4 regions of the Streptomyces sp. HSG2 genome follow, and region 3 is predicted to be linked to each of the others. Evidence: riboswitches for the same ligand, from Rfam matches in the RefSeq annotation. Region 3 holds a riboswitch; each other region holds the start of a gene.

Region 1 (5,779 bases), 2.9 Mb from region 3:
CCGGGGTGCCCCGGGCCAAGAAGCCCCCCGCCTCATGGGCACGCGCGGTGGTGTGTGCATCGCCACATGCCGTCCCCGCCTGCCGCCGCTAAGGTCGCGGCGGGTAGACGTCCATTCCGTCGTGGCGGGTACACGTCGCCCGACCGGTGCCGGGGCGGGTGTCGGTCGACAGGACCTATCGCGGGGAGCGGCGTTCGTGGCGTTCGACTGGATCGACGAGCAGGCGGCACGGCGTCGCCGCGCGGGACTGACGCGCGGCCTGCGCCCCCGTTCCGCGGACTGCCGGTTGCTCGACCTCGCCGGCAACGACTACCTCGGACTGGCGCGGCATCCGGAGGTCGTCGCCGGAGCGGTCCGGGCGGCGCGAACCTGGGGCGGCGGCGCCACCGGGTCCCGCCTGGTCACCGGGACCACCGAACTCCACGGCGAGTTGGAGCGCGAGTTGGCCGCCTTCTGCGGTTTCGAGGCGGCGCTCGTCTTCTCCTCGGGGTACGCCGCCAACCTCGCGGCCGTCACCGCGCTCGCGCCGCACGGCTCCCGCATCGTCTCGGACGCCGGCAACCACGCCTCGCTCATCGACGGTTGCCGGCTGGCCGCCGGAGGCGTCCAGGTCGTCCCGCACGCCGACCCGGACGCCGTGGACAAGGCACTGTCCGGCCACGACGGGCCGGCGGTCGCCGTGACGGACACCGTCTTCTCCGTGGACGGGGACGCCGCCCCGTTGGTCGCGCTGGCACGGGTGGCCCGGACTCACGGGGCCGGACTCGTGCTCGACGACGCGCACGGCCTCGGCGTGCTCGGCGCCGGGGGACGCGGCGCCCCCCACGCGGCCGGGCTGGCCGGCGACCCCTCCGTGGTGGCCACGGTGACGCTGTCCAAGTCGCTCGCCGCGCAGGGCGGCGCCGTCCTCGGACCGACCCGCGTCGTGTCCCACCTCGTCGACACGGCCCGCACGTTCATCTTCGACACGGGGCTCGCGCCCGCGTCGGCGGGCGCGGCGCTCGCCGCCCTCCGCGTGCTGCGCCGCGAACCCGAGAGGGCGGTCCGGGCCCGGACGGTCGCGGCGGGGCTGCACGCCCGGCTCACGGCGGCGGGCCTGCCCTGCGCCCGACCGGACGCGGCCGTCGTCTCGGTACGGGCTCCCTCCGCCGAGGACGCGGTGCGCTGGGCGTCGGACTGCCGATCCGCAGGTCTTGCCGTGGGCTGCTTCCGCCCGCCGTCCGTGCCCGACGGAGTCTCCCGGATCAGGCTGACGGCGCGCGCGGACCTGGACGACGCCCGAGTCGAACAGGCGGTGACCACTCTCCTCACGACGGCACCCGGATCCGGCGTCCGCCCGGGGTGAGGGTCCCTCCCGCCCCGGCCCCGCCGGCAGCCTCCCGGGATGTCGGGCCGCTGCCGCGGGAACGGGGGCGACGCCGTCCATACGGGCGGAGTTCACCGCTTCGAGGGACAGGGGCGGGCGCATCCCGGCGGATCGACGCCCCCGGCGCCGCCGTGATGGCAGTCTGGCGTGTGAAGCACCGGTCAGGGACCGTACTCGCACCATCCGACCCGTGTCGGACCGCGGTCCCGTGGGAAAGGGACCCCCGCGCGATGGCAGACCACCTGGCAGCATCCGTCACTCTGCCGACCGATCCGGCCTCGGTCTCCACGGCTCGCGGCTACGCCGTCGGCACGTTGGTCGAATGGGGTCTCGGCGTGGACACCGACGCCGCCGAGACCATCAGGCTCGTCGTCTCCGAACTCGCGACCAACGCGGTGCGGCACACGCTCGGACAGTCGCCCAGCTTCACCGTGGAACTCGTCCTCGACCGAGACGAATGGCTGTACGTGGGGGTGACGGACAGCCACCCCCGATTCCCCCGGCGACTGCCCGCGACCGGTCAACAGGACAACGGCCGGGGCATGGTGATCGTCCGGTGTGCCGCCGCCGAACGCGGGGGCAGGGTCCGGGTCAAGCCCACCCGTGAAGGTGGCAAGACGGTCTCCATCGAGCTTCCCTGGACCGGGCCGGACGGCCTGGCCGGGGGTCCCGAGCCGACGGGCCGGAGGGTGGCGGTCGGCCTCGGGGCACCGGCCACCACCCCCGGATGAATCAACGCACGCGGCCGTACCGGACGCTGCTGGTCCAGATCCGTTGGAGGCGGACCACGTCCCCCGTCTTCGGCGCATGCCAGATCCGTCCGCGCCCCGCGTAGATGCCGACGTGGTACACGCCCCGACCCGAGTGGAAGAACACCAGGTCCCCGGCCTTGCGCTGGCGTGCCGACACGTGTCGGGTGCGGTTGTACTGCTGGGCGGCGGTGCGCGGCAGCCGCTTGCCCGCGGCCTTGAAGGAGTACAGAGTCAGGCCGGAGCAGTCGAAGCGGTGAGGCCCGGTGGCCCCGTACTGGTAGGGGGCGCCCTTCTTGGAAGCCGCCACCCGGAGCGCCTTGGAGGCCGCCGCCGCGGCCGCGGCCTCCGAGGCCGCGCCGGGGACCACCACGGAGCCACCCACGGCGGCGAGAGCGAGAGCGGAGGCGGTACCCGCTCGGGCGAGAAACGTCGGGACACGATCGAGCGCGGTCATGCGCAACCCTTCGTCAGCCGCCTGTGAAGGATGACCTGTCGGATTCGGGCCGGCGAAGTTGCCCGGCCGCACACGTGCGGCTTCACCCCAAGGACCGCTCGGGCTCCCGTCCGTGACGGCCGTCCCGGCGACCCGTCGTGCTCGGGTCCTCCACTCCTGCCGATCCACTCCTGTCGACCGGTCATCCGGACGGCGGCAGGACTCGGCGTCCGCCCGAATCGCCCCGCCGCGGCGGCGAGGGCTTGTCGTCAGTCACGGATCTTGCTGCACCGCGAAGCGAAAGTCCCGGCGGGACGGGGGAGCTGTGTTGTCGGCCACCCTCGGTCCGATCGGGTGGACAAATCGGCGCACCGCGCCACGCCGGCACCCCGGCCCACCCTCGGACCAGCGACGACCGGCCACGCGCCCGTCCCCCGGCGGACGTTCCGCGCAACTCGGACCGGTCGGTGGCGGGGCTGGGGGGTGGTCCGTTCGGGGGTAGGCCATTCGGCCCGTTCGGCGCCTCCCCGCGTCGTCGGGGGCGTCGGCGGGGAACCCGGTGGGACGGCCCCGGCCGTCCCGCTCGGGGCCTTCTGTGGGCGCAGCGCCCTCACCGGTGTGACGATTCCCCGTCCCCGCGCCCCCGAGCCGGTGGCCCGGCCCGGCGTACGCCCCGCACGAGAGGCCGCCGGAGCACGCCGAGCGGGATTCCCCCCCCGCACGGCCCCCCGACGGGACGCCCCGCCCGACGACCCGGCCCCGAAGGGCCCGCGGATGGGTCGGCCGGCGCGCGAACGCGTGGCCCCTCGCGCGTCAGTCGGTCAACACCCGCTCCAGCGCCGCCAGCCCCTCGTCCAGTTCCCCGGCGGCGATGGTGAGCGGCGGCGCGATCCTGATGGTGGACCCATGCGTGTCCTTGACCAACACGCCCTCCCGCGCCAGCCGTTCTCCGACCTCTCGCCCGGTGCCCAGCGCGGGGTCCACGTCCACGCCCGCCCACAGCCCCCGCGTCCGGAAGCCGACGACGCCCCGCCCGGTCAACCGAGCGAGTCCGACGCGCAGCCGCTCGCCCAGCTCCGCCGCCCGGCGCTGGAAGTCGCCCGTCTCCAGCAAGCCCACCACCGCCTCGCCCACGGCGGCGGACAGGGGGTTGCCGCCGAACGTCGACCCGTGCTCGCCCGGGTTGAGCACCCCGAGCACCTCGCGGCTGCCGACGACCGCCGACACAGGTACGATGCCTCCGCCCAGCGCCTTCCCGAGCAGGATCAGATCCGGGACGACCGACTCGTGCTCGACCGCGAGCGTGCGTCCGGTGCGGCCGAGTCCGGACTGGATCTCGTCCGCCACGAACAGGCACCCCGCTTCGCGGGTCACCTCCCGCACCCGGGTCAGGTAGCCGTCGTCCGGGACGATCACCCCTGCCTCGCCCTGCACCGGCTCGACGAGCACGGCGGCCGTCGACTCGTCGACGGCCGCTTCCAGCGCGGCGGTGTCGTTGTACGGCACGACGCGGAAACCGGGGGTGAAGGGGCCGAACCCGGCACGCGCCGTCTCGTCGGTGGAGAACCCGACCACGGTCGTGGTCCGGCCGTGGAAATTGCCGGCCGCGACCACGATGGTCGCCCGGCCCCCGCGTACGCCCTTGACCTCGTAGGCCCACTTGCGGGCCACCTTGATGCCCGTCTCCACGGCCTCCGCTCCGGTGTTCATGGGCAACACCATGTCGGTTCCGGTGAGCGCCGCCAGCCGCTCGGCGAAGGAGGCGAGGCGGTCGTTGTGGAAGGCGCGGGAGGTCAGCGTCACCCGGTCCAGCTGGCGGTGCGCCTCCCGGACCAGCGTAGGGTGCCGGTGCCCGAAGTTGAGGGCCGAGTAGCCGGCCAACAGGTCCAGGTAGCGGCGGCCCTCGACGTCCTCCACCCAGGCGCCCTCCGCACGGGCGACGACCACGGGCAGGGGATGGTAGTTGTGGGCCAGGACGTGCTCCTCGGCCCGGATCAGGTCGGCCGACGAACGGGTGCGGGCGGGCGCGGTCATCGTCGGTCCTCCCGGATCTCCTGGGTGCAGCACTTGATGCCGCCCCCTGCCTTGTGGAACTCGGACAGGTCGACGGGGACGGGGACGTATCCCCGCTCGGCGAGTCGGCCCGCCAGGGCGGTCGCCGCGGACGAGATGAAGACGTGTCGGCCGTCCGACACGGAGTTGAGCCCGAAAGCCAGGGCGTCATGGCGGGTGGCCGTCACCGCGTCGGGATAGAGCCGCGCCAGCACCTCGCGGCTGCCGGGGGAGAACGCCTCCGGGTAGTACGCGATGTTCGCCTCCGTCCCGGCCTCGGGGTCGTCGAGGACGAACAACGCCGTGTCCAGGTGGTAGAAGTAGGGGTCCACCAGGGTCAGACCGATCACCGGCGCGCCGAGGTATTCCTGGGCCTCCCGATGGGCCTCGCGGGTGGTGCGGAAGCCGGAGCCCCCCAGGAGCCACCGTCCCGCCGGCACGAGGTCGCCCTCGCCCTCGCAGACCGACTCGGGTTGGTGTACGTCGTAGCCGCGCTCCTTGAACCACGCCGTGTACGGCACGGACTCCGGTCGGCGTTCCGGCGCCAGGAAGCGGGAGCCGAGGACGCGCCCGTCCACGACGACGGCCGCGTTGGCGGCGAACACCATGTCGGGCAGGCCCGGCACCGGCCGGATGGTCTCGACGGTGTGGCCGTGCGCGCGGTACGCCGCGGTCAGGGCGCGCCACTGTGCCATGGCACGGACGGTGTCGACCGCGGCGTCCGGCCGCATCCACGGGTTGATGGCGTACCGGACGGCGAAGTGATCGGGGTCGCAGAGCAGAAAGCGACGCGGGCGCGCTGGACGGGAGTGGCTCACGGACTGCCTCCGCTTCGCTCACGGGGGGTGATGGGGCACTGACACCACGGTAGAAAGCGGTACCAACGGGCGACAAGGAACGAGAGCTGCGTGTTGACGCAGGATCGTTGCGCCTGGACCTGGCTCAGCGCACGTCCGATGCGTGGTCCGGAGGGGGGCCTTCGGGTGTCGCGTCGCCGTCGGCACCCAGTCGGTTCGCGCCCGCGTCCGGGCTGTCGGGGATCAGATGAGACAGGACCATCACGCTGATCGTCTTGCGGATGAACGGCTCGGTGCGAATCCGCTCCAGCACCTCCTCGAAGTGCTCCACGTCCCGCGCCCGCACGTGCAACAGGGCGTCAGCGCCGCCGGTGACCGT
Region 2 (5,779 bases), 140 kb from region 3:
GTGCGCTCCGGGGGGGCCACCCGGGCCGACTCCAGGGCGTCCAGGGGGGTGATCCAGGCCGACACCGAGGTCGCGAAGGACTTGCCGAGGAAGGGGCCGAGCGGGACGTACTCCCAGGCCTGGATGTCCCGCGCGGACCAGTCGTTGAGCAGGCACAGGCCGAAGACGTGCTCGCGGAAGTCCCCCAGTGGCACGGGGCGGGCGGGCGGGGAGGGCTTGCCGACCACGAAGCCCACCTCGGCCTCGATGTCCAGCCGGAGGGACGGACCGAAGACGGGGGCGGCGTCGGCCGGTGCCTTGCGCTGCCCGGACGGGCGCACGACGTCCGTGCCCGAGACGACCACCGTGCCGGAGCGGCCGTGGTAGCCGATCGGCAGGTGCTTCCAGTTCGGGGTGAGGGGGTCCGCCGCGTCCGGGCGGAAGATGCGGCCGACGTTGCGGGCGTGGTTCTCCGAGGCGTAGAAGTCGACGTAGTCGGCCACGGTGAAGGGCAGGTGGAGGGCGACCGACGCCAGGGGATGGAACAGCGGTTCCAGTGTTTCCCGGTGTGCGGGTTCGCTCACCCAGGCGAGGAGATCGCGCCGTACGTCCGACCAGACGGCGGGGCCCGCCGCGAGCAGGGGGTCGAGGCTCGGCCGGTCGAGCAGCGAGGCGTGACGGGAGCCGGCCGCCCGGGCCGCCGCGCCGACGTCGAGGACGTGGTCGCCGAGCCGGACGCCCACCGTCCGCCGCCCGGTGTCGGGGAGGGAGAAGACGCCGTACGGGAGGTTGTGCGGGCCGAAGGGGTCGCCCTCGGGGACATCGAAGGGGGGCATCGGGTGCTGCCTCGCTCTCGTGTTCGCGTCTGCGCGGGGTGCGCCGTGCGTGGTGCCGCGGTCGAGTGCCGTCGCCGGGGTGGCCGCGGGCCGCGCCCACGTTACGTGTGACGCGTGGGTCCTGGGCAGGGCTCCGGTGTCGCGCGCGGGACGGGAACGGGCGACGGTCTCGGGGCCTGGGCGTCGCGAGCGGTCGCCGGGTCCGGCCTCGGGGCTCGATCGGCGTGGCTCGCGGGCGGTACCGGATGCGCCGGCAACCGGGCGCGAACCGCGCGGCGTCGGACCGTTCCTGACCGTCCGCCATCGCGACCGTTTCGGGTGTGGTCCGGGCCCGGGGCGGCGGAACGCGATGTCCGTATTCTCTGATCATGGACCCCATCGCGTACACGCTCGTGGCCACCGATCTCGACGGAACGCTGCTCCGCGGCGACGACACCGTGTCGGCGCGGTCGCGGGCCGCTCTGGCGCGGGTGGTGTACTCCGGTGCGCGGCACCTGGTGGTGACCGGCCGGCCCGCGCCCCGGGTACGGTCGCTCTTGGCGGAACTCGGCTGCGTGGGTCCGGCGGTGTGCGGCCAGGGCGCGCAACTCTACGACGCCGGGAGCGACCGGCTGCTGTGGTCGGTCACCCTGGACCGGGAGCCGGCCGAGACCGCCCTGGGCAAGATCGAGGCCGAGGTGGGTGAGGTGTACGCGGGTGTCGACCAGGACGGCACCGACGGACTGACGTTGATCGAGCCGGGGTACCGGATGCCGCGTCCGACGCTGCCCGCCGTGCGTGTCGACCGCCGCGAGGACCTGTGGACCGCGCCGATCAGCAAGGTGTTGCTGCGCCATCCACGCCTGAGCGACGACGAGTTGGCCACTGCGGCGCGCGGCGTGGTGGGGACTCTCGCGACGGTCACGATGTCGGGGCCGGGCACGGTGGAGTTGCAGCCGGCGGGGGTCACCAAGGCGACCGGACTGGCGATGGCCGCCGCACGGTGGGGGGTCGGGCCGGAGGAGACCGTCGCCTTCGGCGACATGCCCAACGACATCCCGATGTTCCGGTGGGCCGCGCACGGCGTCGCGATGGCCGACGCCCACCCCGAACTGCTCGCGGTGGCCGACGAGGTCACCCGATCGAACGAGGACGACGGGGTCGCGGCCGTCCTGGAGCGGCTCTTCCCGAGTTGATCGCCGCGCCGACACCGACGCCGACGCCCCGGCCCCGCGTCCGCGTGGGCGGAGCGGGTCGGAGTCGGCGGCGACGGCGCGGTGCGGTGCGGGGAGGGCCGGGGCGCCCCCGGGGCTCAGTAGGCGCCGAAGACGTTGTCGATGGAGCCGTAGGTCGCGGCGGCGTAGTTGCAGGCGGCGGTGATGTTGGCCACGGGCTCGTACGGGTCCCAGGAGGTGCCGGCCACGTGGTAGGCGGTGAAGGTGGGGTCGATCACCTGGAGCAGGCCCTTGGACGGAGTGCCGTTGAGGGCGTTGACGTCCCAGTTGTTGATCGCCTGGGGGTCGCCGGACGACTCCCGCATGATGTTGCGGTGGATCCCGTCGTAGGAGCCCGGGATGCCGTGCCGGGCCATGACGTCGAGGGAGGCGCGGATCCAGCCGTCGAGGTCGTCGGTGTAGCCGGCCGACGTGGCCGTCGTGACCGGCTGCGCGCTCGTGGCGGCGACGGCGCTCGTGGCGCCGACGAGCGGGAGGGCGAGGACGGCGGCGCCGGCGCCGAGGGCGGCGAGCCTGCGGGCGAGGCGCCCGTTCCGGACGGGCCGGGCGGGGCGGGGCGGGTCTGTGGCGAACATGTGATGGGGTTCCTCTCCCACGCCTGCGAGGTGAGCTGTCGGGTTCGGGCGGGAGATGCCCGGCCGCGCCCGCGAGGGACGTGGCTTCACCCCGAGCCGTGCCGGTGGGTGACCGTACGGCGATGTACCTGGGTCCCCCGCTCCTGCCGTGGGTGGGTCGATCGATGGGTGTCGGTTCGGGTGGCGGCAGGACTGGGCGTCCACCCGACAAGCCGGGAACGTATGCGAGGGGGCATGTCCGGAACAAGGGGTTGATTCGCCCGAATCGCCGGGCATCCGAGATCCGCCCCCCGGGCCGGGGTGGCGGCGGGGTCCTGTCGGGGGTCAACTGGCCCTCGTCCGGGGCCGGGAGGGGGCGACGGTGACCGCGGTGACACCTGGGTCGGGTGAGTCAACTCACTCCCGATCGGGAAGGTGGCAAAAGGTATGGAAAGCGACAATCGGGCGTTGATCTCCCGCCGAGGCGGTGCGCGTCCCGTGGGGGCGGGGCGGCGTCGGAGCGAGCCGGGGTCGAGCGCGGGGGCCCGAGGGGCCTCCCGCGTGCCGGAGGCCCCCGTGAGCGACCCGCCGGCCGCCGGTCCGGCGTATCACCTGATCGGAGGGGGCCTTCCGTGATCGAACGCCGCCCGACCCCCGATGGCGGGCGCTCGCGGTGATCGAAACGTGACCGGATACGCTGACGCGGATGAGGTCGGCGACCTATCGACGAACCGCGTAGCCGCCAGAAGACACCAGCAGACAGGAGACCCCTCGTGACCGTCGTCGGGCCGTTCGGGCTGAGCGTGCGGGACCAGGCTCTGGAGGCCGATGTCCGGGCCGGGATGGCGGCTGTCGAGGAAGGGCTGCTCGAAGCGACGAAGAGCGAGGTGCCGTTCATCACGGAAGCCGCCCAGCACCTGGTGCGAGCCGGTGGCAAGCGGTTCCGTCCCCTGTTGGTGATGCTCGCCGCCCGCTTCGGCGACCCCGACGCCCCCGGCATCGTCCCGTCTGCCGTCGTCGTGGAGCTGACCCACCTCGCCACGCTCTACCACGACGACGTGATGGACGAGGCCGCCGTGCGCCGCGGGGTGCCCAGCGCCAACACCCGTTGGGCCAACTCCGTCGCCGTGCTGACCGGCGACTTCCTCTTCGCGCGTGCCTCTCGGATCCTCGCCGACCTCGGCCCCGAGGCCGTCCGGGTCCAGGCACAGGCCTTCGAGCGGCTCGTCGCCGGGCAGATCCTGGAGACGGCCGGGCCGCAGGACGGGCGGGACCCCGTCGACCACTACCTCGACGTGCTGGGCGGCAAGACGGGCTCCCTGGTCGCGGTCTCCTGCCGCTTCGGCGCCATGCTCTCCGGCGCGCGGGAGAGCGTGGTGGACGTGCTCACCCAGTACGGGGAGCGGCTCGGCGTCGCCTTCCAACTCGCCGACGACGTGCTCGACATCGCCTCCGACTCCCGCGAGTCCGGCAAGACCCCCGGCACCGACCTGCGCGAGGGCATCCCCACCCTTCCGGTACTGCGCCTGCGCGAGCGCGCCTCGCGCCTCGGGCTGCCCGAGGACCGGGAGCTGTGCGAGCTGCTCGACGCCGACCTCGGCGACGACGCCCGGCTCGCCGAGGCGGTGCGCCTGCTGCGCGCCCACCCGGCGCTGCTCCAGGCCCGGCGGGACACCGTCCGATACGCCGAGGAGGCCCGCGCCGCCCTGACACCACTGCCGGAGTGCGAGGCCAAGACCGCGCTGGTGGATCTCTGCGACGCCGTGGTCCACCGGGCCGGCTGAGCGACCCCGGGCTCCCGCCCGGCCCCCGCGCGGAACGCCCCACCGCGGCAGGGCAAGGGCCGTGCCCTCGGGATCGGGCGTCCGCACCCGCCCGCGACCCCGGCGGGGCCGACGGCCCCCACGCCCCGCCCCGACACCGACCGGCCGCCCGCCCAGACTCCGACCGCCCGGACGTCGCGGGGGAGCGCCCCTCCTCACCGATTCGGGTGAGAAGCCCGGAGGCGGTGGCACGTCCGCCGGACCGGCGGGAGCGGAGCCGCGGGCGGGACCGCGCCAAGCGATGCCCGCGAGGTGGTCGGCGTGGCCGCGGCTCCGGTCGGACGGATCTCCCGACGCTCGCCGCCGCCCCCCGGGGGGCCCGGTCTCTCGGCCCGGTCCGCGCGCCGGGTCCGTCCGCCCCGCGCACCAGGAACCCCTCGCCCCCACCGGCGGGGCGCGACCTCCTGGGACGAGCCTGTGACAGCGTGGTGACGCGGGAGCCGTGGACAGCCGGAGACACTCGAAGGCGACGGCCCGAACAGCGCCGACGGTGCGGAGCCGGACGCGGCGACCGGGCCGCGCGGCCCGCCGACGAGTGAGGGGACGATGGCTCGACTCAGCCGCGACCGCAGACGAGACGACCGGCCCGTCGAGAGGCCGTTCGTCTCCACCCCTTCCGCCTCGGGGGCCGGGCGGGCCGGGCCGTTGGAGGTCCGCGTACGGGGCGAGGGCCCGGGCTCGGTCGACGGCGTCCCGGTCTCGCCCGGCCCCGGCGAGTCGGTTCAGGCCGCCGTGCTCGACCGGTTGCAGTGCCTGGCACTCGCCGCCGGTCGGCCGGTCCTGGCCACCGTCCACGACGAGACGATCGGCTGGGTCGTCCCGCTCCGCGTCGACCCGGACGGGGCCAGCCACCTGGCAGGCGACCCCGTGCGGGCCACCGAGCCCGCCGCGGACCGACCACGCGCGGTACCCGATCCGACGCGGTCGGCGCCCCGCGCCACCACGCCGGCGTCCACGCCCGTCACCCTCGCGCTCGTGGCCTCCCCCACGGCCCCCACGGTCGTCCGGGGCACGGTGGCGCCCCCGACGGGCGCGTTCGGCCCGCCTCCCCGGATGGAGGCGCCGGGCGGCCCACCGGAGCCCCCGGCGCGCCCCTCCACCGGCGCGGACGCGGCGCCCGCGCCCTCACGCACCCCGCCTCGCGGCTTCGACGCGGTGGCCGAGGCGGTGTTGGGAGCGGACCCGGGCGGCGAGCGGCCGGCCATCGAGACGCCCGCCTTCCTCGCGGAGGCCGTCGGACGGATCCACGAGGCGATCCGGTCCGGTCGAACGGCCGAAGCGGACCGGGAGGCCGCCGAGGCACGGGCACGGGCCTCTCGACTCCTCGGGCCGGACCATCCCGAGGTGCTGCGCCTGCGCGAGGTGTCCGCCTA
Region 3 (5,779 bases):
GCGTAGTAGGAGATCATCTCCTGTGCGGTGCGCTCGCGACCCTCGAAGACGTACCGGCCGTCCTTGTGGAACTCGGAGGCGGCGGCGTCCATCGCCAGGGCGATCTGCTCGCCCGGAGTGTAGCCGGCCTCCTTGACGGCCTCGATGATGAGGTCCAGGGCGGCACGGTTGGAGTCCAGGTTCGGAGCGAAGCCGCCCTCGTCGCCGAGGCCGGTCGACAGGCCCTTGGCCTTCAAGACCTTCTTCAGTGTGTGGTACACCTCGGTGCCCCAGCGCAGGGCCTCGGAGAACGACTCCGCCCCGATCGGGGCGATCATGAACTCCTGGATGTCCACGTTGGAGTCGGCGTGCGCGCCGCCGTTGAGGATGTTCATCATCGGCACCGGCAGCAGGTGCGCGTTGGGGCCGCCCAGGTAGCGGAAGAGCGGCAGGTCGGACGCCTCGGAGGCGGCGTGCGCGACCGCGAGGGAGACGCCGAGGATGGCGTTGGCGCCGAGGGAAGCCTTGTTGTCGGTGGCGTCCAGGTCGGACATGGCCTGGTCGATCAGACGCTGCTCGGTCGCGTCGTAGCCGACCAACTCGGGGCCGATCTGCTCGATCACCGCGAGGACGGCCTTCTCCACGCCCTTGCCGTGGTAGCGGCCGGCGTCGCCGTCCCGCAGCTCGACGGCCTCGAAGGCGCCGGTGGACGCGCCGGACGGCACGGCGGCACGGCCCGTGCTGCCGTCGTCGAGGCCGACCTCGACCTCGACCGTGGGGTTGCCTCGGGAGTCCAGGATTTCCCGGGCTACGACGACGTCGATGGACGGCACGAGCATCTCCTTCTTGGATGTGACACGGATGGCAGTACCGCGCGTGAGGTGCTGCGGCACGAGCCTAACCGCCTCCGGCCGATCGACTTCACGCCGGACGGTCATCGGACCGCGCTCGGCCGGATACCGGTGCCGGGGCGGTGCTGCGACGCGCGAACCCCGTCCCGGCGCGCCGAGGACGCGAGCCGGGACGGGGGCGGGGAGCCTGGGCCGCCTACTTCAGGTGCAGCTGCTGACCCGGGAAGATCAGGTCGGCGTTGTCGACGATGTCGTTGTTCAGCTCGAACAGCTTGTGCCAGCCGCCTTCGACACCGTGCTCGGCGGCGATCTCGCTGAGCGTGTCGCCCTTGACGACCTCGTACTCGCCGTCGCCCTTGGCGACCTGGTCGCCGGTCGGGGTGGTGACGGTGTCCTGCGCGACCTCCTGGGAGGACTCGGCCGCGGAGCGCTCCTGCGAGCGGGAGGCGGGCTGCTCGGTCTCGTGGGTCTCGGCCGGAGCGGGAGCGGCCTCCGTCTCGGCCGGAGCGGGAGCGGCCTGCGTGTCGGTGGCGGTGTCACCGTCGTAGGCGGCGCCGGAAAGGCCGGTGCCGCAGACCGGCCAGGCGCCCTTGCCCTGACCCGCCAGAACCTTCTCGGCGATCTCGATCTGCTGGGCCTTGCTGGCCTGGTCGGCGGTCGAGGCGTACTGGGTGCCGCCGTAGGCGGCCCACGTCGAGGCCGCGAACTGCAGCCCGCCGTAGTAGCCGTTGCCCGTGTTGATGGACCAGTTGCCGCCGGACTCGCACTGCGCGACGGCGTCCCACTCCGCGGCGGTCGCCGCCGAGGCGGTGCCGGCCGCCATCAGCGGGGCCGCGGCGGCGACACCGGCCACGCCGACGACGGCGATGGCCCGGGCGGTCTTGGACGGACGACGGTGGTTGCCCTTGCCGGAGAACAGCATGGATGGATCCCCTCACCGACGCCTACGAGGTGAGCTGTCGGGTTCGGGCCGGTGGAATTGCCCGGCCGGGTCCCTCACGGGACGCGGCTTCACCCCTAGCCGCTCCGTCTCGACTTCCCGGTGCGGCGCCTACCTTGGTTCCCCCGCTCCTGCCTACGGCGCTCGACGCGACGACTGTTGCCGGAAGCCGCTGGCAGGATTCGGCGTAGCGGCACCGGTGCCCGCGATGGCGAGCGATCCCGACCGTAGACACGCGGCCGGGGGATTATCAAAGACGATCAGAACTTCTGAGAGCTATGTCTCACGCGCTCGAATTCGGACATCAAGGAACATTCAGGGCGTGAACTCGCTTGGCGCCGACAGCGCTTGGCCCGCCACCCTCAGGGTCTGACCGGGCAGGATGTGGTCGGGATCGTCGCCGATCACCGCCCGGTTGGCCGAGTAGAGCGCGGACCATCCGCCGCTCGTCCCCCGGCCCTCCGCGATCCGCGACAAGGTGTCGCCGGACCGGACGGTGTACTCGCCGGCCGCCTCGCCGCCATCGCTCTCGTCGGCCGGCTCCCCGCGGTGCCGGCCCGTGCCGTCGCCCTCCCGCCGAGGGAGGCGGTCCTTGCCGTCGCGCCCGGTCACGGAGGGAGCCGAGTCCGCCGTCTCGGCGTCCGATCGGGGATCCGCGCCCGGGCGGGTGGACGTCTCGTCGCCGACCCCTTCGCCCGGCTCCTCGTGGGGCTCCTCGACCGTCCCGACGTCCGCACGGGATGCCTCCCGACGGTCCGACGCGTCCGCTTCGTCCGCCCCCGGCGCCGTATCGGGGTCCGAAGGGGTCCCGGCATCGGCGGCGAACGGCGTGGCCGAAGCACCACCGGCCCTCGCGCCCCCCTCGCCTCGCCGCTCCGACCCGGCGGCCTCTTCGACGCCCTCGATCTCCTCGGCCCGCTCCACCGCGCCGGCGGCCCCTCCAGCCCCGACCGAGGGCCCGTCGGGCGCGGCGGGGTCGTCGATCGTCGCGCCGACCCCCTCCACCAGCCCGGCGAGCGGGCCGCAAGTGGGCCAGGCGGCGACGCCCTCCGCCGCGAGGATCCTCTCGGCCGTCTCGATCTGCCGGGAGCGGCTCGCCTGGTCCGCGCTGGAGGCGTGGTCGAGCCCGCCGTACCTCTCCCATTGGTCCTGGGAGAGTTGGAGCCCGCCGTAGTAGCCGTTGCCGCCGTTCCGGCTCCACGCGCCGCCGGTCTCGCAGTCGGCGACCCGATCCCAGGCCGTGCCGTCGGCCGCGGCGGCGCCGGAGGCGCCCAACAGCGGGATGGCGATGGCCGAGCCGGTGACGCCGGCCGCGACGACGAGCGCCGAGGCCTGGCTGGGGCGACGGTGACGACCGTTCCCGGAGAGCATGTGCGGACCTTTCGCGAGACGGCGGCTTCGCAGCGCGGCGACCACGACCTGCCGCGCTGATCCGTGAACGTATCGGCAGGTGATCGCATGTCACAAGCCGATGCCGCACAGATCACACGAAGATCACAGACGTTCGACGGCCACCCGGGGAAAGGGGTTCGGCGCGGTGCCGTCCCGTGGGGACCGAGCCACCGCGGCCCGGCCCCTACGTGTCCACACGGTCCGCCGCGCCCTCGGGGGTGAACGCGACGGGCAGCGTCCGCAGCCCCCGCATGATCAACCCGCCGCGCCGGCGCAGCGAGGAGGGATCGGCGTCCAGGCGGAGGTCGGGAAGCCGGGTGAGAAGAGTGGCGAGCGCGGTCCGCCCCTCCGAACGGGCGAGGGGCGCGCCCAGGCAGTAGTGGATCCCGTGCCCGTACCCGAGGTGGGGGTTGTCCTGACGGGTGAGATCGAGAGTGTCGGGATCGGCGAAGCGCTCCGGGTCCCGGTCGGCGGCGGCGAGCACGACCAGGACCGGGTCCCCTGTGGCGATGTCCTGACCGCCGATGCCGAGCGGGCGGGTGGCGAAACGCCAGGTGGCCATCTCCACCGGCCCGTCGTACCGGAGCAGTTCCTCGACGCCGGTGTCCAGCGTCGCGCGGTCCCCGACGGCCAGCGAGCGTTGCAGGCGCTCCCGCTGAGCCGGGTGGGTGAGCAGCGCGTAGGTGCCGTTGCCGATGAGGTTGACGGTGGTCTCGAATCCGGCGAAGAGCAGGATGAAGGCCATGGCCGCGACCTCGTTCTCGGTGAGGTGCTCGCCGTGGTCCGAGGCGCGGATGAGGGCGGAGAGGAGGTCCTCACCGGGGGCGGGCTCGGCGGGCAGCGCCTTCCGCTTGCGGTGGATCAGATCGGCCAGGTACCCCCGCATCATCTTCACCGACCTCGCGACCCCGCCCCGGGGTCCCTTGTCGTGCCGGATCATCATGCCCGCCCAGTCCCGGAAGTCCTCCTGGTCCTCGCGTGGGACGCCCAGCAGGTCGCAGATGGCGTAGATGGGGAGCGGGAAGGCGAAGTCGTGGATGAGGTCGGCCGAGCCCCGGGACGCGAACCGGTCGACGAGGCCGTCGGCGAGTTCCCGCACGCGGGGCTCGAACTCGGCGACGCGGCGAGGGGTGAACGCCTTGCTGACCAGTCGCCGCAGCCGGGTGTGGTCGGGCGGGTCGATGTTGAGCAGATGCGTCGTCAGCTCGGCCTTGCGCTCGCCGGGGATGCCGGTCTTGCCCTTGGCGTGCGCCGGCTCGTCGTGGTGGGCGGGGTTCTTGGACAGCCCCGGGTGCGCGAGCGCGCGCCGCGCGTCGGCGTACCGGGTGACCAGCCACGCCTCGACTCCACTGGGCAATCGCGCGCGGTGCACGGGCGCGTGCTCGCGAAGCCAGGCGTAGGCGGGATAGGGGTCGTCCGCGAACTCACGGGAGAACAGGGAGGGAGCGGGCGAGTCGGGCCGGTGCTGATCGGTCACGGGTCGACGGTATCGGGAGGGCCGGTGGCGGCCCTCCCCGCCCGAGACCTCGGCGACGGGTCACGCGCCCAGCGCCGTGCCCGGGCGGGGCGGCGGGGTCCGTCTCGGGGGCGGAGCCGGGCGGTTCCGACCGGCTCACCGGGGTCGGGGGTGGCTCGCACTCGGGGAAGCGGGCTCTCCCGCTCTCCGCTCGGCCTCCTTGATCGCGTCCCGGTAGCTCCGGGCCGCCGCCCGGAGCGCCGCCTCCGGGTCGACGCCCTCGCCCTCGGCCCGGACCGCCAGGGCGAGCAGGTCGTATCCGACGCCCTCGACCGGAGGGAGGGGCACGTCGAGGCCGGCCGTACGGACACGGGAAGCCAACTTCGCCGCCAGGGCCAGACCGGGCTGGCCGAGGGGGACGCCCTCGGTGACCGAGGCGCGTCGCTTCTCGACCGCCTTGCTCCGCAGCCAGTGGCCCTCGACCTCCTCGGCGGTGGTGGCGGTCTCCTCGCCGAACACGTGCGGGTGGCGGTGGATCAGCTTGGCGACGATTCCGGCGGCCACGTCGTCGACGGAGAAGGGGGCGTCACGGTGCTCCTCGGCGATCCGGGCGTGGAAGATCACTTGGAGCAGGACGTCCCCCAGTTCCTCCCGCATCTCCTCCCGGTCGCCCTCCTCGATCGCCTCGACCAGCTCGTAGGCCTCCTCCAAGCCGTACTTCGCGAGGTCCTCGTGGGTCCGGCGGGACGACCACGGGCACTGGAGACGGATGCGATCCATCACCCGCACGAGGTCCAGCAGTCGCGCGCCCGGCAGGTCGTAGGAGGCGGGCAGCAGCTCCAGCTCCGGCATGCGCACACGACCGGATCCCGCCATCCGGGCCAGCCCGTCGGTCAGGCCTGGTTCACCCTCGGCGGTCGCCACGACCACCACGCTCCGGCCGCCGGCGCAGGACTCGACCAGTCGCTCCGCGATCGGGGCCGCGATGTCGACCGATATGCCGGCCTCGCCGAGATAGGGGAGCTGCGGATGCCCGCCGTCGGCGCACAGGACTTCGTCGGCGTCGCGCAGCGCCTGCCAGGCGGGCCAGGACAACAGGCCCGGCGCGACGCGGTGACTGGTGGTGAGCAGGACGACGCGGCCGGGGTCGGCGGGCGTCTC
Region 4 (5,779 bases), 1.4 Mb from region 3:
GCGTGCCGAGGGTGCTCGACTGTGGGACGCCGAGGGCAACGAGTACCTGGACATGCTGGCCGGGTTCGGGGTCATGGGCCTCGGTCGGCACCATCCGGTCGTCCGCAAGGCCCTCCACGATGTATTGGACGCCTCGCTGCCAGACCTGACCCGCTTCGACTGCCAGGCGCTGCCGGGTCTGCTCGCCGAACGTCTCCTCGCACACAGCCCCCACCTGGACCGCGTGTTCTTCGGAAACAGCGGCACGGAGGCCGTCGAGTGCGCCCTGAAGTTCGCCCGGTACGCCACGGGCAGGCCACGTGTCCTGTACTGTGCGCACGCGTTCCACGGGCTGACCGCCGGATCGCTCTCGGTCAACGGCGAGCCCGGATTTCGGCGGGGTTTCACACCCCTGCTCCCCGACACCCCCGTTCCGTTGGGCGACTTGGACGCCCTGGGGCGGGAACTCGCCCAAGGCGACGTCGCCGCACTGATCGTGGAGCCGATCCAGGGCAAAGGCGTGCACGAGGCGCCCCCCGGCTACCTGCGAGGCGCCCAGGAACTACTGCGCCGGCACAAGGCGTTGCTCGTCGTGGACGAGGTGCAGACGGGTCTGGGGCGCACCGGTGCCTTCTACGCCTACCAGCACGAGGACGGGGTGGAGCCGGATCTGGTTTGTGTCGCCAAGGCGCTCTCCGGCGGCTACGTCCCGATCGGCGCCACCCTGGGACGCGAGTGGATCTTCAGGAAGGTGTACTCCTCGCTCGACCGCGTGTTGGTCCACTCCGCCAGCTTCGGGTCCAACGCGCAGGCGATGGCGGCGGGCCTCGCCGTGCTGTCGGTGATCGAGAACGAACGACTCGTCTCGCGCGTGGCGACCGTCGGGGGTCTGCTGAAGTCCCGGCTCGCCGAGTTGGTGGACCGCTACGAGTTGCTCGCCGAGGTGCGAGGCCGAGGGTTGATGATCGGCATCGAGTTCGGCAGGCCGAGGTCTATGCGGCTCCGCAGCCGCTGGGCCGTGCTCCAGACCGCCCGGCGAGGGCTCTTCGCGCAGATGGTGGTCGCCCCGTTGCTCCAGCGCCATCGAGTCCTCACCCAGGTGTCCGGCGACCGGCTGGAGGTGATCAAGCTCATCCCGCCGCTGATCATCGGAGAACCCGAGGTGGAGCGCTTCGTCGGCGCCTTCGTCGAGGTCATGGACGACGCGCACGACGGCGCCGGCCTCCTCTGGGACTTCGGGAGGACGCTGGTCAAGCAGGCGGTGGCCCAGAGGTAGGCGCACCTCCGCCGAAGAGGCCGCCCGGAGTGCGCGGCCGGCCGCGCCGCGAGCGCGCTTTGCCTCGGAGGCACGCGAATTGCCTCCGAGGCAGGAAAGGGTTCCAATGGAGCGCATGAACCCTTCCGCACCCGGATCGCCGGACGACCCTGCCGAGTCGGCTTCCGCGGTCGCTCCCCGGCTGCGGGAGCTCCGCCGTCGAGCCGCGCTCACCCTGGAGTCGGCGGCACGCGCCGCGGGGCTGTCGCCCGCGCACCTGTCGCGCCTGGAGACCGGGCGCCGCCAACCCTCACTCCCCATGTTGCTCGGCCTGGCCCGGATCTACGGTACGACCGTCTCCGACCTGCTCGGTGAGCGGGGCGGAGACCGGCAGGCCGTCGTTCGCGCGGCGGAGAGCGTGCCGGCCCCGGCCGGGGGCTGGACGTACTGGCAGGCCGGTGCGCCAGGTCGCGGGATGCAGGCCCTGAGGGTGCGTGTGCCCTACGCGGCCCAGGGCGACATGGTCCGCGTGCACCCCGGCGAGGAATGGCTGTACGTGCTGCGGGGCCGGCTCGCGCTGCGCCTCGGCGACGCCGTCCACCGACTCGATCCCGGCGACAGCGCGCACTTCGAGTCCCTGACCCCCCACCGGATCGTGGCCCCCGACCCGGACGGAGCGGACCTGCTGTTCGTCCACACCCTGCTACAGAGCCCCGCGGCCACCCTGTGCCTGGGGGACACCACCGGAGAGGCGACATGAGCGACTTCGAGGAGAAGTTCCCCCGTGCCCTGTGGGTGCGCCTGATCATCTACATCGCCGTGGGGCACGTGTTCGCCGCCTTCGTCTATCTGCTCTTCGAGGTGGGGGCGAAGTAGAGCGCCCCGAACTCGGTGGAGCGCTCAGACCAGGAGGCGCTCGTGGAGCCGGGCCCGGGTCTCCGGAGCGAGGCCCAGCCCCCGCTCCAGGTACGGCTCGACGCCGCCCCAGGTCTCCTCCACGGTGTCGAACGCGGCGGCGAGGTACTCCGCTCGCGCGTCGAAGAAGGGGTTGAGCAGCTCCATGACCTCCAGAGCGTCCGAGGGACGGGCCGCGTTGCCCAGGCGCACCCGGTAGCGTCGGTGCGCCGCGCCGGACTTGAGGTAGTCCGCCTCGATGGCCTCCCGCTCCACACCCAGGGCCAACAAGGTGACCGCCATCGACAGGCCCGCTCGGTCCTTGCCGGCCGCGCAGTGCATCAGGACGGGCACGCCGTCCTCGGCGAGAGCGTGCAGGACGCGGGAGTGTTCGATCGTCCGCTCCTTGATGATCATCCGGTAGGAGGCGATCATCCGGTCGGCGCCCTTGCCGCCGGCGAGGGTCTCGCGCAGCCGGACCAGGTCCCCGTCGCGAACCAGTTTCCAGAAGTCGGCGCCCTCGGCGGGGTCGGACAGCGGCAGGTTCACGTTGCGCACACCGGGCAGCGTGACGTCCGGCCCCTCCAGCTTCTGGTCGGCGGCGTTCCGGAAGTCGAAGATCGTGCGCAGGCCGAGGGAGTCGAGGAAGGCGGCGTCCGCCTCGGTGGCGTGTGCCAGGTGCCCGCTGCGGAAGAGGACACCGTGCCGGACCCTCCGGCCGTCCGTCGTCGGCAGCCCGCCCACGTCGCGGAAGTTGCGCACACCGGCGAGTTCGGGCTCGGTCGGGGGGACCTGCTGAGTCAAGGGGGCTCCTCCCTCTCCCTGCCGCCGGCGCGTTCCGGCCGACGGGCACCGATTCGACGATACGGCATGTGCCGCCCGGGGCGGGACCCTTCCCCGCCCGGCTCCGCCCCACCGCCGCGACTGCTTCACGCACCCCTATTGGGTAGCGGAAAGGCTTTTGGTTGTTCTGTCTGAATTGAACCTTTCGGGTCAACTCGCCCTACAGTGAGGGGGCGTGTGCCGGGAGTGGGTGAGGAGCGTCATATGGTGACCGTGCGTTGCTTGTCATGAGCACGCAATAGGCGCGGTGGCGGCGGGAGTTGAGGGGTCGGGGCGGTGGGCAGGTCGACGGAGTGTGACGGGCCGCGTCGAGGTTGGATCATGTCCGGGCCGTGTCCTGTGAGACTCGGGCTTGTTCCTGTGTCTTTCGGTCCCTTACGTTCACGACCGATCCGGACGGACGCCTAATCCTGCCGCCGACCGGAGCGCCACCCAACTCGTCTCATCACCCGTACCCGGCAGGAGCGGGGGACCCACAGGCAACACCGCCTGTCCCGGTCTCCGGAACAGGCTAGGGGTCAAGTCGTGCCGCGCACGGCCGGACATCTCCAGTCCGCACCCGACAGCTCACCTCGCAGGCGCCGGAGAGGAACTCACCATGCCCGTCCGGGGTAAGCACCGTCGTACCAAGTCCACCCGTCTCACCCGTGCCATCGTCGTCGCCGGCACCGGTGGCGCCGCGCTCGCCCTGCCGTTCGTCGGGGCGGTGACCGCGCACGCGGCCCCCGCGCAGTCCCCCGCGACCGGTCAGGTCGCCCACTCCGGCGCGAGCGACCGGGCCGAGAGCACCTCGCGCGACAACCGCCGCGCCTCCGAAGAGGGCGACCGGTCCTCGCACGAGCGCGTCTACACCGTGCGCTCCGGCGACTGGCTCGCCAAGATCGCGCACGAGCAGGACGTCCGGGGAGGCTGGCAGCGGCTCTGGGCGGACAACCGCGAGGCCGTCGGCGAGAACCCCTCGCTCATCCACCCGGGTCTGAAGCTCACCCTGGACGGCGCGTCTTCCTCCGACGCCGCCCAGGCGCCCGCCCCCGAGGCCACCGAGTCCGCCGCGCCCACCACGGCCGAGCCGTCCCAGGAGGCCGAGGAATCCACCGACCAGGCGGCCGAGCAGCCGGCGGCGGAGCCCGCCGCGGAGGAGACCCCGGCGCAGACCGCGGGCGTCGCCGACTCCGCGGCCTTCGTCTCCCCGGTGCCGGGCGGCACCGTCGGCACGGCTTACGGCCAGGCCGGCAGCCTGTGGTCCAGTGGCTACCACACCGGCGCGGACTTCTCCGTCCCGACCGGGACGTCCCTGAAGGCCGTCGGCTCCGGCACCGTGGTCTCGGCCGGCTCGGCGGGAGCCTACGGGAACCAGGTCGTCATCAAGCTCGACGAGGGGCACTACGCCCAGTACGCGCACCTGTCCTCGATCTCCGTGTCGGTGGGGCAGTCGGTGACCGCGGGCCAGGAGATCGGCCTCTCGGGCTCCACCGGCAACTCGACCGGCCCGCACCTGCACTTCGAGATCCGCACCACGCCGGACTACGGCTCCGACGTCGACCCGATCGCCTTCCTGCGGTCGCAGGGCGTCTCCCTCTGACCGGCGTCCCACCAGCTCACGGCCGGGCCTCGCACGGGGCCCGGCCGTAGCCGTGCCCGCCGCGTGCCGCGGAAGTGGCGCTTCTCACCGTGTGTCACCCCCTGCCTACGGTCGCGTAGGTCGCGGTTCTCGGTGAATCATGGTCCGAGTGTCAGACGATTCGAAGAACGACAGCAGAGCAGTGATCGGGTCGTACGTGGCGGTGGGGGACAGCTTCACCGAGGGCGTGGGCGACCCCGGCCCCGACGGGGCGTTCGTGGGCTGGGCCGACCGCCTGGCCGTCCTCCTCGCCGACCGGCGGCCCGAGGGAGAGTTCACCTACGCCAACCTGGCCGTGCGCGGCAGGTTGCTGGACCGGATCGTGGAGGAGCAGGTACCGCGCGCCGTCGATCTCGCACCGGACCTTGTCTCCTTCTGCGCGGGTGGCAACGACATCATCCGACCCGGTGGCGACCCCGACGAACTGGCCGCCCGCTTCGAGCGGGCCATCGCCTCGCTCGCCGCCGCGGCGGGCACGGTCTTGGTCACTACCGGGTTCGACACCAGGGGCGTTCCGGTGCTGCGGCACCTGCGCGGCAAGATCGCGACGTACAACGGACACGTCCGTGCCGTCGCCGACCGCTACGGCTGCCCGGTGCTGGACCTGTGGTCGCTCCGAAGCACCCAGGACCGCAGGGCGTGGGACGCCGACCGGCTCCACCTGTCGGCCGAGGGGCACACCCGGGTCGCGCTCCGCGCCGGACAGGCGTTGGGCCTGCCTGTCCCGGCCGACCCGGAGCAGCCCTGGCCGCGTCTTCCGCCTCGCGGCACGCTGGACGTGCGGCGCGACGACGTCCAGTGGGCCCGCGAATACCTCGTCCCGTGGATCGGGCGTCGGTTGCGAGGGGAGTCCTCGGGCGACCACGTCTCGCCGAAAGGCGCGGTGTCGCCCGAGGACATCCGGAGCCGGATCGCCGCCGTGGCCTGACGACCACCCGGCGCGGTCGCGCGGCGGCGCGGGAGGCTCCGGCGACGGGCCTGCGAACGACCCGCGACCTCGGTCCACTCGGCAGCGGACTCCTCCTCTGGCGTACATTCGGTCGAACCCGGACACGTGTGCCCACTCGGCACACGTGTCCGGGTGCGCGCCAGCAGTACGACCCGCCCTGGAGGTACCGTGCCAGCCTTCCGTCCCGCGAGCCCCGGGTTCCGCCTGCCCCGCCCCGCGGCCCTGGGCGTCGAACCCC

What was found. Region 3 has a riboswitch for cyclic di-AMP ahead of JEK78_RS07895 (transglycosylase family protein). Riboswitches for the same ligand answer to the same signal wherever they lie in the genome.
Region 1: linked by a shared signal. The riboswitch ahead of JEK78_RS20885 (C40 family peptidase) and the one ahead of JEK78_RS07895 (transglycosylase family protein) in region 3 are both predicted to bind cyclic di-AMP.
Region 2: linked by a shared signal. The riboswitch ahead of JEK78_RS08530 (transglycosylase SLT domain-containing protein) and the one ahead of JEK78_RS07895 (transglycosylase family protein) in region 3 are both predicted to bind cyclic di-AMP.
Region 4: linked by a shared signal. The riboswitch ahead of JEK78_RS02080 (M23 family metallopeptidase) and the one ahead of JEK78_RS07895 (transglycosylase family protein) in region 3 are both predicted to bind cyclic di-AMP.

The regions. Positions count from the first base shown of each region.
Region 1 is NZ_CP066801.1:4,793,536-4,799,314, forward strand. Features, by position in the region: gene JEK78_RS20875 (8-amino-7-oxononanoate synthase) at 197-1,345, shown strand; gene JEK78_RS20880 (ATP-binding protein) at 1,597-2,097, shown strand; gene JEK78_RS20885 (C40 family peptidase) at 2,099-2,572, opposite strand; cyclic di-AMP (ydaO/yuaA leader) riboswitch at 2,576-2,790, opposite strand; gene rocD (ornithine--oxo-acid transaminase) at 3,365-4,585, opposite strand; gene ddaH (dimethylargininase) at 4,582-5,421, opposite strand; gene JEK78_RS20900 (Lrp/AsnC family transcriptional regulator) at 5,546-5,779, opposite strand, start outside.
Region 2 is NZ_CP066801.1:2,073,217-2,078,995, reverse strand. Features, by position in the region: gene fahA (fumarylacetoacetase) at 1-815, opposite strand, end outside; gene JEK78_RS08535 (HAD family hydrolase) at 1,181-1,990, shown strand; gene JEK78_RS08530 (transglycosylase SLT domain-containing protein) at 2,107-2,604, opposite strand; cyclic di-AMP (ydaO/yuaA leader) riboswitch at 2,612-2,774, opposite strand; gene JEK78_RS08525 (polyprenyl synthetase family protein) at 3,357-4,367, shown strand; gene JEK78_RS08520 (tetratricopeptide repeat protein) at 4,953-5,779, shown strand, end outside.
Region 3 is NZ_CP066801.1:1,935,703-1,941,481, forward strand. Features, by position in the region: gene eno (phosphopyruvate hydratase) at 1-812, opposite strand, end outside; gene JEK78_RS07895 (transglycosylase family protein) at 1,027-1,752, opposite strand; cyclic di-AMP (ydaO/yuaA leader) riboswitch at 1,757-1,923, opposite strand; gene JEK78_RS07900 (transglycosylase family protein) at 2,086-3,141, opposite strand; gene JEK78_RS07905 (cytochrome P450) at 3,347-4,639, opposite strand; gene JEK78_RS07910 (nucleoside triphosphate pyrophosphohydrolase) at 4,775-5,779, opposite strand, start outside.
Region 4 is NZ_CP066801.1:578,051-583,829, reverse strand. Features, by position in the region: gene JEK78_RS02100 (aspartate aminotransferase family protein) at 1-1,255, shown strand, start outside; gene JEK78_RS02095 (XRE family transcriptional regulator) at 1,371-1,994, shown strand; gene JEK78_RS02090 (DUF6126 family protein) at 1,991-2,110, shown strand; gene JEK78_RS02085 (tyrosine-protein phosphatase) at 2,135-2,932, opposite strand; cyclic di-AMP (ydaO/yuaA leader) riboswitch at 3,408-3,565, shown strand; gene JEK78_RS02080 (M23 family metallopeptidase) at 3,570-4,553, shown strand; gene JEK78_RS02075 (SGNH/GDSL hydrolase family protein) at 4,735-5,520, shown strand; gene JEK78_RS02070 (MBL fold metallo-hydrolase) at 5,710-5,779, shown strand, end outside.